Regions from separate parts of the Bariatricus sp. HCP28S3_D3 genome, predicted to be linked through region 2. Evidence: predicted binding sites of a transcription regulator. Region 2 holds the regulator's gene; the other holds the start of a gene.
What was found. The regulator Rex, encoded in region 2, represses fermentation and respiration genes when NADH is low (regulators of the CRP and FNR family bind a similar motif). The targets are predictions, from matches to a motif close to ATTGTTAANTANTTAACAAT.
Positions count from the first base shown of each region.

Region 1: the regulator Rex is predicted to act here: its motif matches at 3,742-3,761, upstream of ACTNB3_RS08570 (NAD(P)-binding protein).

Region 1 covers NZ_JBQHTK010000010.1:17,575-24,732, forward strand. Annotated here, with positions in the region: gene ACTNB3_RS08555 (TetR/AcrR family transcriptional regulator) at 1-570, shown strand, start outside; gene glpK (glycerol kinase GlpK) at 668-2,161, opposite strand; gene ACTNB3_RS08565 (aldose epimerase family protein) at 2,602-3,633, opposite strand; gene ACTNB3_RS08570 (NAD(P)-binding protein) at 3,934-5,766, shown strand; gene ACTNB3_RS08575 ([FeFe] hydrogenase, group A) at 5,760-7,158, shown strand, end outside.
Region 2 covers NZ_JBQHTK010000006.1:90,303-97,460, forward strand. Annotated here, with positions in the region: gene ilvA (threonine ammonia-lyase) at 1-167, shown strand, start outside; gene ACTNB3_RS06825 (DUF1653 domain-containing protein) at 184-654, shown strand; gene ACTNB3_RS06830 (GntR family transcriptional regulator) at 785-1,423, shown strand; gene ACTNB3_RS06835 (NADP-dependent isocitrate dehydrogenase) at 1,449-2,645, shown strand; gene ACTNB3_RS06840 (ABC-F family ATP-binding cassette domain-containing protein) at 2,689-4,614, opposite strand; gene ACTNB3_RS06845 (redox-sensing transcriptional repressor Rex) at 4,758-5,408, shown strand; gene ACTNB3_RS06850 (NAD(P)H-hydrate dehydratase) at 5,506-7,029, shown strand; gene alr (alanine racemase) at 7,026-7,158, shown strand, end outside.

The DNA.
Region 1 (7,158 bases), on a different contig from region 2:
CAACTGAAATCCAAAGAAACAAAAGGCAGAATTTTCCGTGCCGCAAAAACAATACTTCAAAAACAGGGCTATGAACAGTTGTCTATTAAAAATATCTGTGAAGAGGCAGGAGTTTCTAACGGAAGTTTCTACCATCATTTTAAGACGAAAGACGATTTGCTTTCATATTATATAGAAGAGCAGCCAAGCATCAATCCGGATCTTCTGGAGCCGCCTGAAGATGCAGAAGAGGCAAAAATTGCCATTATTCATGTATATCTAAATTATGCCGAATACTGCCGCGAACTCGGTGTGGAATTCATGGCCAATTATTATACCCCGAAGAATCAGGCATTGAATCCCAGTATACGCACGGAACGCCCTTATCCGATTATTACGGTGGAGCACTATCTCCAAAAAGCAATCGATGCCGGTATTGTAACGCCCACCATCCCCCTTGAGGATATTTGTACCGATATCCGTATGCTGGTCATCGGAAATGTATTTGAATGGTGTCTCCATAACGGAGATACAGATTTTGAAGGAAATATCCGGCGTTCACTGGGGCATTATCTGGATGGGATATTTTAGAAAAACGTTTTTATAAAAGACGTTATTGGGAGGCGTGCCCCATTCGGGTCACACCTCCTCCTTTCTAAGACTTTCGATTTTCCTACAGTCTCCTTCTTTATTCTTCTGCCCACACCAGCGCGCATTTCACAGCTTTCTTCCATCCCTTCACCAGTTTTTCTCTGGTTTCACCCGGCATTTCAGAAGCAAATGTTCTGGAAAGTGCCCAGTTTTCACGGATATCGTCCGTATTTTCCCAATATCCGACAGCAATTCCGGCCAGATACGCAGCGCCCAGAGCGGTTGTCTCGACGCATTCCGGCCTCAGTACATCCACGTCCAGAACATCGGACTGGAACTGCATCAGGAAATTATTCATGGAAGCGCCGCCATCCACTTTCAGGCTTGTGATCTTCACGCCGGATTCCTGTTCCATCACATCAAGAATGTCTTTTGTCTGATAAGCCATAGATTCAAGCATTGCCCGAATAAAATGTTCCTTACTGCATCCCCTTGTAACTCCGACAATGGTTCCTCTGGCATACTGATTCCAATATGGTGCTCCGATACCAGTAAACGCCGGTACAATATAGACTCCATTCGTGTCTTTTACTGACATGGCGTATTCTTCCGACTGCGCGGCATTCTTAATCATCCTCATCTCATCACGGAGCCACTGGATTCCCGCGCCGGCCACGAACACACTGCCTTCCAGCGCATACTGGACTTTTCCTTCCACACTGGCTGCTATCGTTGTAAGAAGACCGTTCCGGGAGGCTGCCGCCTTTTCCCCCGTATTCATCAGGAGGAAGCATCCGGTCCCGTATGTATTCTTCACATCTCCCGCCGTGAAACAGCATTGTCCGAAAAGTGCAGCCTGCTGATCACCTGCTGCCCCTGCGATCGGGATACTGTCTCCCAATACGCTTCCTTCTGTATATCCGTAGATATGGCTGGACGGTTTCACATCCGGGAGCATGGATTTCGGAATCCGGAAATATTCCAGTATTTTTTCATCCCAGCAAAGATCATGAATATTGAACATCATCGTCCTGGAAGCGTTGGTATAATCAGTAACATGTACAGTTCCTTTCGTCAGGTTCCAGATCAGCCAGGTATCGATCGTACCGAACAGCAGATCTCCCGCCTCTGCTTCTTCCCTTGCTCCTTCGACGTTATCCAGGATCCACGCCACCTTCGAAGCACTGAAATACGCATCCGGTATTAAGCCTGTTGTCTCATGAACATAATCAGAGAGCCCGTCTTCCACCAGTCTTTCGATCCGGTCTGCCGTCCTTCTGCACTGCCACACGATCGCGTGATATACCGGTTTTCCGGTATGCCTGTTCCATACGACCGTTGTTTCTCTCTGATTCGTGATTCCGATCGAAGCAATCTCAGTCCCCGATGCACCGATCTTGCTGATCGCTTCCGCTGCAACGGAGAGCTGCGATGCCCAGATCTCCATCGCATCATGTTCTACCCAACCGGGCTGAGGATAGATCTGCTTAAATTCTTTTTGTGCCATACTGCAGATATTGCCCTGCTTGTCAAATAAGATACAGCGCGAACTTGTGGTGCCCTGATCCAGTGCCATTACGTATTTTTTCATTACCATTCCTCCATTTATTTTTATATGGCAAAAAACCTTTCAGGCAAGCGTTCCTGAAAGGCTCTTTTAATTTTAGAAGGGAATTTTGCAATTATTGGTATTGGCTACCTCTTTGTGTCTTTATTGTATCTCGTATCAATGCAAAAATCAAATCAGTAATTTTAATATAACCCCTCTATATATAGATCATATCTATAAGCTATTTCAGCAGAAACTCTTTGCAATTTTAGAATAACACATTTTCTGTAAAAAAGATATTCTCTTGCATGCAAAAAACCTTTCAGGCAAGCGTTCCTGAAAGGTCTTTTAATTTTAGAAGGGAATTTTGCAATTATTGGTATTGGCTACCTCTTTGTGTCTCTATTGTATCTCGTATCAACGCAAAAAGCAAATCAGTTATTTTGATATATAAAGCCAATATATAGATTATATCTATAGCGCTACACAAATTTGTACATTGTGGTTGTCTTGTAGGTATCTCCTTTTCTGCAGATCGGTCCCGGGAAATTCTCTTTGTGGATTGCATCCGGGAAATACTGAGTCTCAAAGCATGCCGCCTGCCGTTTATGATAGCTCGCACCGCCTTTGCCCTTTTCATCAATAATAAAGTTACCGGTATAAAGCTGCATTCCCGGTAAATCCGTATAGACTTCCATCGTAATACCGCTTTCATCCGAATGCATTTCTGCTACTTTGGCGAATTTACCATCATTGTTCAGAACCCAGTTGTGATCGTATCCCATACCATAATTTAACGCTTCATAATCATCATAGATATCCCGTCCAAGTTTTTTCTTTGTACGGAAATCCATCGGTGTCCCCTCAACAGGAACAATTTCTCCGGTCGGAATGGATTCCTTGTCTGCGCGGGTAAATGCATCCGCATCGATCCATACTTCCTGTTCCATCACATCTCCCGATGCATGTCCATCCATGTTAAAATAGCTGTGATTCGTCATATTGATCACGGTATCCTCATCCGATACACCATAATAAGAAATCTTTACGGCATTATCCTCTGTCAGTGTGTATGTTACTTCTATATGCAGATTTCCGGGGTATCCCTGATCTCCGTCCGGACTTTCCAGAACAAAGGTAACATGATCCTCTTCAGCTTCTTTAACATCCCAGACTCTGTTATGATAAAAATCCGGTCCACTGTGCAGATTATTATCATTATCATTCTTCACAAGTTCATAGATCTTCCCATTAATCTCAATAGAAGCTCCGCCGATCCGGTTCGCACTTCTTCCCACGGTTGCCCCCAGGAAAAGTCCGCCTGCTTCATATTCCGCTGCTTCATCATAGCCGAGAACCACATCACAGAGATTTCCCTCTTTGTCCGGCACGATAACCTGAGTAAGCGCAGCTCCATAGTCTGTTACGGAAATCTCCATGTTATTACAATTCGTCAAAGTATAAAGCTTCGTCTCATCACCATTCACGGTTGCCCCAAAATCTGTTATTTTCATCATTCCATCCGCCCTTTCTTCAAATCCCCTACGCCGAGGTTATTTTTATTTTTAGAATACCATATTTCAGCAAAAAAAGATATGATTTAAAATCAAAGAATCCACCACATTGTTATATTTTTATCCATCCTGACTATATTTTAACTTAGCTTGCTAAATTGTTTTAATTTTAGTACAATGTATTTATAGAATGTTCAGTTTTATGACGTCTGCTTATAAATTAAATCGATAGAAAAGGCCAAGCAGATGCCATAGGCTTATGCCCCCAACATCATTTTATATTTAAAGGAGAAAAGAACTATGAGTAGACTTGAAATTTCTGCTCCGGATCGTGCCCAGCTTGTCATTGAAGGGCTTTACAAAGATCTGGAACGCAGAATCGAATCCAGTCCTCCGGGACTTTGTCCGGTGGACATGACACGTGCATTTCTTGAGATGTGTCATACACACACCTGTGGAAAATGTGTTCCGTGTCGAATCGGTCTGTGGCAGCTGAAGAACCTGCTGACAGATGTTATGAACGGCGATGCAACGATGGATACGCTTGATCTTATGGAAGAGCTCGCAGTATCAATCATGGAAGGTGCTGACTGTGCGATTGGCTATGAAGCAGCACATATGGTTTACAAGAGCCTGATCGGCTGCCGTGAAGATTACGAAGAACATGTGCATCAGGGGAGATGTACATGCCATTACTCACAGCCGGTTCCGTGTGTATCTCTTTGCCCGGCTCATGTTGATATTCCTGGATATATCGCTCTGGTTGGAGAAGGACGCTATGCAGATGCGATCCGCCTGATTCGTAAGGACAATCCGTTCCCGACTACCTGTGGATTTATCTGTGAACATCCATGCGAGGCACGCTGCCGTCGTAATATTGTGGATGATGCTGTCAATATCCGTGGTCTTAAGAGAATGGCTGCTGACTATGCCGGAAAGGTACCGCCTCCGAAGTGCGGACCGTCAACCGGCAAACGTGTTGCTATCGTAGGCGGAGGTCCGGGCGGCTTAAGTGCGGCTTATTATCTGCAGCTTATGGGTCACCAGACAACCGTGTTCGAGATGCTTCCGAAGCTCGGCGGTATGCTCCGCTATGGCATTCCGAACTATCGTCTTCCGAAAGATCGTCTTGATGATGATATCAATGCAATTCTCGAGACCGGTGTGGAAGTAATCTACGGCAAAAGAATCGGTGAAGATATGACCATTCAGAGCCTTCGCGAAGAGTATGATGCCGTACTTATCACGATCGGTGCAAGTACCGATAAGAAGCTTGGTATCGAAGGTGAACATGCTGAAGGTGTTCTTTCCGCAGTTCAGTTCCTTCGTGATGTCGGAAAAGAACAGAATCCGGATCTTACCGGACAGGAAGTTGCTGTCATCGGAGGCGGAAACGTTTCTATGGATGCTGTACGTACTGCAAAACGTCTCGGTGCCAAGAAAGTGAGCATCGTTTATCGTCGCCGTGTTGCAGATATGACTGCTCTTCCGGCTGAGATTGAGGGTGCTGTTGCAGAAGGAATCGAAGTTCAGACCCTGATGGCTCCGTCACGCATCGCAACCGATGAGAACGGACATGTAACAGGTATTTATGTAACTCCTCAGATGATCAGTAAGATCAAGGACGGCCGTGCAAGTGTACGCCCGACCGGAGAGCCGGATATATTTATTCCGTGCCAAACTCTGATCGTAGCAATCGGACAGGATATTGAATACCAGCATTTCGAAGAAGCAGGTGTTCCTGTACAGCGCGGTAAGATCAGCACGCAGAAATACGGCGGATTTGATAATATCCCAGGCGTATTTGCCGGTGGTGACTGTGCATCAGGTCCTGCATCTGTAATCAAAGCAATTGCTGCTGCCAAAGTAGTAGCTGCAAATATTGACGAATATCTCGGATACCATCACGTAATCAGCTGTGATGTTGAGATTCCGGAAGCTCGTCTCGACGACCGCCCGCCGTGCGGAAGAGTCAACATGACCGAACGTGAAGCTTGCGAACGTGTCTGTGACTTCAACGGTGTAGAAAACTGTATGACCGAAGCAGAAGCAAAACAGGAAGCCAGCAGATGTCTGCGCTGCGACCACTTCGGCTACGGCAGCTTCAAAGGAGGCCGGGAAAAATTATGGTAAACATTACAATTGATAATAAACAACTTTCAGTACCTGAGGGTACAACGATTATGGAGGCCGCAGCAAGTGCCGGCATTCCGATTCCGAAGCTCTGCTATTTAAAGGGAATTAATGAAATCGCAGCATGCCGTGTCTGTCTTGTTGAACTGGAAGGCATGGAGAAGCTGATCACTTCTTGTAACAATGTTGTAAAAGAAGGTATGGTGCTTTACACCAACAGCCCGAAGGTTCGTGCGGCCAGACGCAAGAATGTCCAACTCATTCTTTCTCAGCATGACAGCAAGTGTGCAACCTGTGTTCGAAGCGGAAACTGTGCTCTTCAGCAGCTTGCCAATGATTTAAATATTATTGATATTCCATTCAAACAGCGTTTGGAAGAATTCCCGTGGGACAAAGACTTCCCACTAATCCGGGATTCTAAGAAATGTATCAAATGTATGCGCTGTATTCAGGTATGCGATAAGATTCAGGATTTACATATCTGGGATGTAACCAGTACCGGTTCAAGAACCACAATCAATGTTACCGGAAACCGCAAGATTTCCGAAGTATCCTGCTCATTATGCGGTCAGTGTATTACACATTGCCCGGTTGGTGCTCTTCGTGAACGAGATGACACGGAGAAAGTATGGAACGCTATTGCAGATAAGAAGAAAGTAGTCGTTGCCCAGGTTGCTCCTGCCGTTCGTGCAGCATGGGGCGAAGCACTCGGCCTTCCAATCGAAGAGGCTACTGTCGGAAAGATTATGGATTCTCTCAAGAGACTCGGTGTTGATTACGTATTTGACACCACCTTCTCTGCCGACCTTACTATCATGGAAGAAGGAAATGAGTTCCTTGAAAGATTTACAAAGGGTGAACTGAAGCTCCGACCGATGTTCACATCCTGCTGCCCGGGCTGGATCCGTTTCATCAAATCCCAGTATCCGCATCTGGTTCCACAGTTGTCTACCGCGAAATCACCGCAGCAGATGTTCGGCGCTGTTATGAAGACTTACTTTGCTCAGTCTATCGGAGTTGCTCCGGAAGATATTTTCACGGTTTCTATTATGCCTTGCGTGGCAAAGAAAGGTGAAAGCAATATGGAACTCTTCTACAAAGAATATGCCGGACACGACACCGATGTTGTTCTTACCACCCGCGAGCTGACACGTATGATCCGTTCTGCTCACATTGATCCGAAAACTCTGGTTGATCGTGAATGTGATCCGCTTATGAAAGAAGGTTCCGGTGCAGGTGTCATCTTCGGTGCAACCGGCGGTGTAATGGAAGCAGCTCTTCGTTCCGCTCACTATCTGGTAACAGGACGCAATCCGGATCCGGATGCTTTCAAAGCTGTAAGAAGCCCTGCTTTCGGTACCGGTGTTATTGAAGCAGAAGTAAAACTTGGAG
Region 2 (7,158 bases):
ATGTAATTAAACTGGAGCATAATCAGTTTGTCAGCATTAATCGAAATGCTGCCGTTGAACTCAGAGTCACCATGGAAGCATTTGGAACGGAACACAAAAACAGAATTATTCAGGCATTGGAGCGAGAAGGATTCCGTCCTAAAACAATCAGTGCCAAACTCTATTAGATAAGGGATGAGAATCATGAAACAAGGCAGAATGCCGAAAGTCGGTGAGTGTTACAGACATTTTAAAGGGAATCGTTATCGCGTACTTGCAATTGCAAAGCATACAGAGCGTGCAGAAGAGCTTGTCGTCTATGAAGGACTTTACGGAGAACATCCGGTATTTGCACGACCTTTGGAAATGTTTCTGGAGCAGGTCGATAAGAGAAAATTCCCGGATGCAGATCAGGAATATCGGTTTGAACTGGAGGAAGAGACCGCAGTGGCGGATGAGGAGGAACAGAGTCTGATCATGCGATTTCTTGATCTGAGCAGCAACGAAGAAAAACTGCGGTTCCTTCAAAAATATAAAACAGAACTCACAGATGAATTCCTTTCCGCCGCTGCGCAGAGTATGGATTTTACAGAAAATGCACAGACGATGGAAATGCGATACCAGCAGTTGGTAAAATACATCAAGACATTGATGAAGTATGAAAAACGGATGTAGCAGAAAAAATAATCTAGCCTATTGACAATAAATGTATCGTTGTATACAATGATACAAAAATGAGCCAGGTTTACTTGGGTCAGATTTTATATTGACCCCAACAAAAAATATAGTTTTCAGGAGCAGAATCATGGATAAATATTCACTGAGGGGACAGGTTTTTCAGGAGATCCGCGAGGACATTCTGAAAGGCAAATTTAAGGAAAATGAAGAATTACGAGAAGCAACACTGGGTAAGGAACTTGGAGTCAGCAGGACGCCGGTTCGGGAAGCACTCCGTCAGCTGGAGCTGGAGGGGCTGGTTCACATTATTCCGAACAAAGGGGCCTATGTGACGGGCATTACGGAGAAGGACGTGCATGATATCTATATGACGCGTTCCATGCTTGAAGGCCTATGTGCACGTTGGGCGGCTGAGCACATTTCAGAGGAGCAGATTCAGGAAATGGAAGAAGTCCTGCTTCTTACAGAATACCACTTGGATCGTGGAAATGCCGAACAGCTTGCAGAACTTGACGGAAAGTTTCATGAGGTTCTTTATGACGCAAGTCAGAGCCGGATACTCAGACATATTCTTTCTGATTTTCATAAATATGTTCAGGTGGCAAGAAAACGATCCGTGAAGAAAGAAGACAGGGCAAAAAAATCTCTGGAAGAACACCGGGAGATCCTGAATGCACTACGGACCGGAGATGCGGACCGTGCAGAAGAACTGGCACATATTCATATCCTGAATGTTATGGAGAATCTTCATATTGAGCAGGAATAACAGGCAAAAGAAAGGAAGAGTAAGCATGAGCAAGATTCAGATGACGACACCAATTGTTGAGATGGACGGAGATGAGATGACAAGGATCCTGTGGAAGATGATCAAGGAGCATCTTCTTCTTCCGTATATTGATTTGAAGACAGAATATTATGATCTGGGCCTGAAACACAGAGACGAGACAAACGATCAGGTTACTGTGGATTCTGCAATCGCAACGAAGAAATATAAGGTTGCAGTAAAATGTGCAACGATCACTCCGAACGCAGCCCGTGTGAAAGAGTATAATCTGAAAGAAATGTGGAAGAGCCCGAATGGAACCATTCGTGCGATCCTTGACGGTACTGTATTCCGTGCACCCATCGTTGTAAAAGGAATTGAACCTTGTGTAAAGAACTGGAAAAAGCCGATCACGATTGCAAGACATGCTTACGGGGATGTTTACAAAGGTTCTGAAATGAAGATCCCGGGTGCCGGAAAGGTAGAACTGGTTTATACCGCAGAGGACGGAACCGAGACGAGAGAGCTGGTTCATAATTTTACCGGATCCGGAATTGTTCAGGGCATGCATAATATTGATCAGTCAATCGAGAGTTTTGCAAGAAGCTGTTTTAACTATGCACTGGATACGAAACAGGATCTCTGGTTTGCAACGAAAGATACGATTTCCAAGAAATACGACCATACCTTTAAAGATATTTTTCAGGAGATTTTTGATGCAGATTACAAAGAGAAGTTTGAAGAAGCCGGAATCGAGTATTTCTATACGCTGATCGACGATGCCGTAGCACGTGTGATGAAGTCTGAAGGCGGTTATATCTGGGCATGTAAGAACTATGACGGTGATGTGATGAGTGACATGGTTTCTTCCGCATTCGGATCACTGGCCATGATGACTTCCGTGCTGGTATCTCCGGAAGGATACTATGAATATGAGGCAGCACACGGAACGGTACAGCGGCACTATTACAAGCACCTGAAAGGAGAAGAAACATCTACTAACTCCGTGGCAACGATCTTTGCATGGACGGGGGCACTCAGAAAACGTGGTGAGATGGATGGAAATCAGGAGCTGATGGATTTTGCCGATAAGCTGGAAAAGGCAACGATCGATACAATTGAAAGCGGAAATATGACTAAAGATCTTGCACTGATCACGACGCTTCCAAATCCGACTGTATTGAACAGCGAAGATTTTATCAAAGCGATCGCTGAGAGATTGTAAATAAAAACAGGAAAAACGCGCCGATAAGGCGCGTTTTTAACAGTTATTCAGCCAGCTCTTCCCATTTTTCATAGAGCTCTTCCAGCTCTTCTTCATTTGCAGCCTTTTCCTTTGCCAGTTCCTGACACCGGACGGAATTGGTATAGATTTCTTCCTGCATAAGAAGCGTATCGATCTCCTGGTTTCGTTCTTCCAGCCGGGTAATGCGTTCTTCCGTCTTTTTCAGTTCGTTCTGACGCTTCCGGATTCTTGCTTGTTCTTCTTTCTGTTCCTGCCAGCTCATTTTGGACTGGGACATTGAAGAAGTGCCTTCATTCGTAGATTGCTTGTCTGAAATATTGCCACCGGCGTATGCCGTCGTGAGTTCCTCTTTCTTTTCGAGATAGTAATCGTAGTTTCCAATATAATTTACAAAAGTATGGTTCACCAGGTCAAGAATACGCGTGGCTGTCTGGTTGATGAAATAACGGTCATGGGACACATAAAGTACGGTTCCGGTGTACTCATTCAATGCATTTTCCAAAATTTCTTTCGAAGCGATGTCCAGGTGGTTCGTAGGCTCGTCCAAAATCAGGAAGTTCGCCTCGGAGAGCATCAGCTTTGCAAGAGATACTCGTCCGCGTTCTCCGCCGCTCAAATCACCGATCATCTTAAATACATCATCGCCTGTGAATAAAAATGCAGCTAGAACATTCCGGATCTGTGTATTCGTAAGTGTCGGATAATCATCGGAGATCTCTTCAAAGATCGTTTTTTCCATGTGAAGTACGTGATGTTCCTGATCGTAGTAACCGATATGTACATTGGTTCCCAGTGTAAAGCTTCCCGAATCCGCCGCGATCACATTGTTCAAAATCTTAAGCAGTGTCGTTTTCCCTGTTCCGTTATCGCCTACGATGGCTACATGTTCACCTCGCTTAATCTCGAAGCTGACATCCTGAAAAAGGACCTGGGGAGCAAATGATTTTCCAAGGCCTTCAACGCGAAGCACGTCGTTCCCGCTAACACAGGAAGGCTCCAGGCTTAAATGAATATCGGTATTCAGCTCAACCGGTTTTTCAACAGGTGTGATTTTGTTTAACAGCTTTTCCCGGCTTTCCGCACGTCGGATTGATTTCTCCCGGTTGAAGGAACGAAGCTTTTCGATGACTGCCTCCTGATGCTTGATTTCCCGTTGCTGATTCAGATATTCTTTCAGCCTTGCGTCTCTGAGCTGCTGTTTCTTCTGGGCATAATCTGAATAATTTCCCATATATGTCATCAGTGTACCGTTTTCAATCTCCAGCACTTTCGTTACGACACGATTCAAAAAATAACGGTCGTGGGAGACGATGAGCACTGCACCGGAGTAATTCAGCAGGTAGTTCTCAAGCCATGCGATTGAATTCATATCCAAGTGATTGGTAGGCTCATCCAGCAGTAAAATATCCGGTTTCGTCAGCAGAAGTTTGCCGAGGGAAACACGTGTCTTCTGGCCGCCGGAAAGGGCGTCCACCGGTTTCTGAAATTCATCCTCAGTAAACCCAAGGCCTTTAAGAACACCGACCAGTTCGCTTTTATAAGAATAGCCGTCAGCACGTTCAAATGCAGCGGTAAGTCTATGATAAGTGTCAAGTTTCATCTGAAGTGCGTCACCGGTCAGCGTACTGATTTCCAGTTCCAGTGCACGAATCTGACGTTCCATTTCGATAATCTCAGATTTGGCGGTGCGGACTTCTTCGTAAATGGTATTCCCGCTCATCAGGTCCTGGTGCTGGGCAAGATAGCCCATTGTTTTTCCTTTGGTAAGAATTACATCACCGTCATCACTATTCAATTCACCGACGATCATTTTCAAAATTGTGGATTTCCCGGCGCCGTTCAGACCGACCAGCGCCGCTTTCTCACGGTCTTCTATATGAAAGGAGCCTTTATTCACAATAACCTGCTCCCCAAAGGATTTCGTTAAATTGTGGCATGCCAGTATCATTTTCAAACCTCCTTATACTGTAGAAATAGGTACTGTCTACCTCATTATATCGGAAATACAATAAAAAACAACTATTAAGTTTGACTTTTTTATGTCATTTTTATATAATGAAATTTAGAATAAGAATGGAAGGTGGATGTCAGGTGGAAGAAAGAGAAATATCTCAGGCAGTAATCAGAAGACTTCCGAGATACTATCGTTATCTTGGCGAATTGCTGGAACACGGTGTGGAACGAATATCCTCCAACGATTTGAGCAAGAGAATGAAAGTAACTGCATCCCAGATTCGTCAGGACCTTAATAATTTTGGTGGATTTGGACAACAGGGATACGGGTATAATGTAAAATACTTATATACGGAAATAGGGAAAATTCTGGGACTGGACAACCAACATAACATGGTCATTATCGGTGCCGGTAATCTTGGACAGGCACTGGCTAATTATGCAGCATTTGAAAAAAGAGGTTTTGTATTAAAAGGATTATTTGACGTGAATCCACGACTTGTGGGAATTACGATCCGCGGTGTGGAGATCCGGATGATGGATGAACTGAGTGATTTTATTCAGAAGAATGATATTGAAATCGGAGTACTTGCGATTCCGAAGACAAGAGCCATAGATGTTGCGAATGTTCTGGTTGATAATGGTGTGCGGGCGATCTGGAATTTTGCACATACAGATTTGAATCTTCCGGATAATATTATTGTTGAGAACGTGCATTTATCGGAGAGTCTGATGAGACTTTCATACAATATAACACGTTATAATATGGAACATACAGATAATTCATAATTCGACAGAATGTGTTACACACATTTTGCCTGAATCGGCGTAATGAGAGAAGAGTTCCGGCTGCGGGGCTCTTTATTGCGTATTGGAAGGTGAGAATATGAAATATATATTGACGGCTGAACAGATGAAAGCGGCGGACGGAAGAATGATCCATGAGATCGGGATTCCTTCGCTGGTATTGATGGAACGTGCGGCGCTTCAGTGTATGGCTGCAATGAAAGAAGAGCAGATTGATCTGTCCTATGCACTGGTGGTATGCGGCTCCGGCAACAACGGTGGAGACGGATTCGCGGTGGCAAGACTGCTTGCCGAAGAAGGAAAAAGGGTCGATGTGTGTTTTGCCGGAAAATTGGAATCCAGGAGTGAAGAAACGAAGCAGCAGATGCATATTCTGGAAAATCTGGGCGTGTCTGTAGGAAACACTTTACCGGAGAAGGAATATAGTGTTATTATAGATGCCGTATTTGGAATCGGGCTTTGCCGAAATATCGAAGGACATTACCAGAATGTGATTGAACAAATGAACCGGTATCAGGGATACAAAGTTGCGATTGATACTCCGTCCGGAATTTCCGCTGACACCGGGGAAGTACTGGGATGTGCGTTCCGGGCTGATTTGACAGTCACGTTTGCATACGCTAAGGCAGGTCAGGTTTTCTTTCCGGGTTCCGAGTATGCGGGGAAAGTACTGGTAAAGGATATCGGCATTACGGATCCGGGCTTTGAAAACCGGGACGATCTTTATTTTATGCTGGAAAAACAGGATGTGATTTCCAGGATGCCGGAGAGAAAGCCGGATTCCAATAAAGGAAGCTATGGAAGGGTTCTTCTTATTGCCGGAAGTAGGGGAATGTCGGGGGCAGCGTACTTAAGTGCCCATGCGGCGTACATGGTAGGCGCAGGCCTTGTACGGATATACACGGAAGAATCCAACAGACAGATTCTTCAGCAGCTTCTGCCGGAAGCTATTATCACGACTTATGATGAGATGGCCTTAGATTGTTTCCGGGAACTTCCAGATCTGCTTCAATGGGCAGATATGGTCTGCATCGGATGCGGACTTGGAATTTCAGAGTATTCGCGGAGACTTTTTAAAATGACGCTGGAAATGAACCGGAAGCCGTGTGTGATTGATGCGGACGGTCTCAATCTTCTTGCGGAATTTACCGAAGAAGAGCGAAGAAAATGGGCGCGCCAGAAAGAACAGTATGTGCTGACACCTCATATGAAAGAAATGTCAAGATTGACAGGATATCCTGTTGCAGAACTAAAGAATCATAGGAACGCTCTTCTACGTGAGTTTGTTGAAAAAATGCAGGTCGTTTGTGCCATGAAAGATAGCAGAACACTCGTCGCAGCTTGCGGACATCCGACGTTTCTGAATTCATCCGGAAATGCAGCAATGGCGAAGGCCGGTTCCGGTGACGTGCTGGCAGGAACGATTGCCGGCCTGATGGCTCAGAACCTCCCGACTTTTGACGCGGCTGTGTTGGGAGTATATCTGCACGGCCTTGCCGGAGATACGGCAAGAGAAGAATGTGGATCCTACAGTGTGCTTGCTGAAGATCTCATCCGGGGGCTTGGCAGAACACTAAAAACTTTGGAGGAAAACTTGAAATGAAGACATATAACAGACTGCGTGCAGTGATCGATCTCGATGCAGTAATGTATAACATGCAAATGATGTATCGTAATATTAAAAACGATGCGCGGATGATCGTTGTCGTGAAAACGGACGGATACGGACATG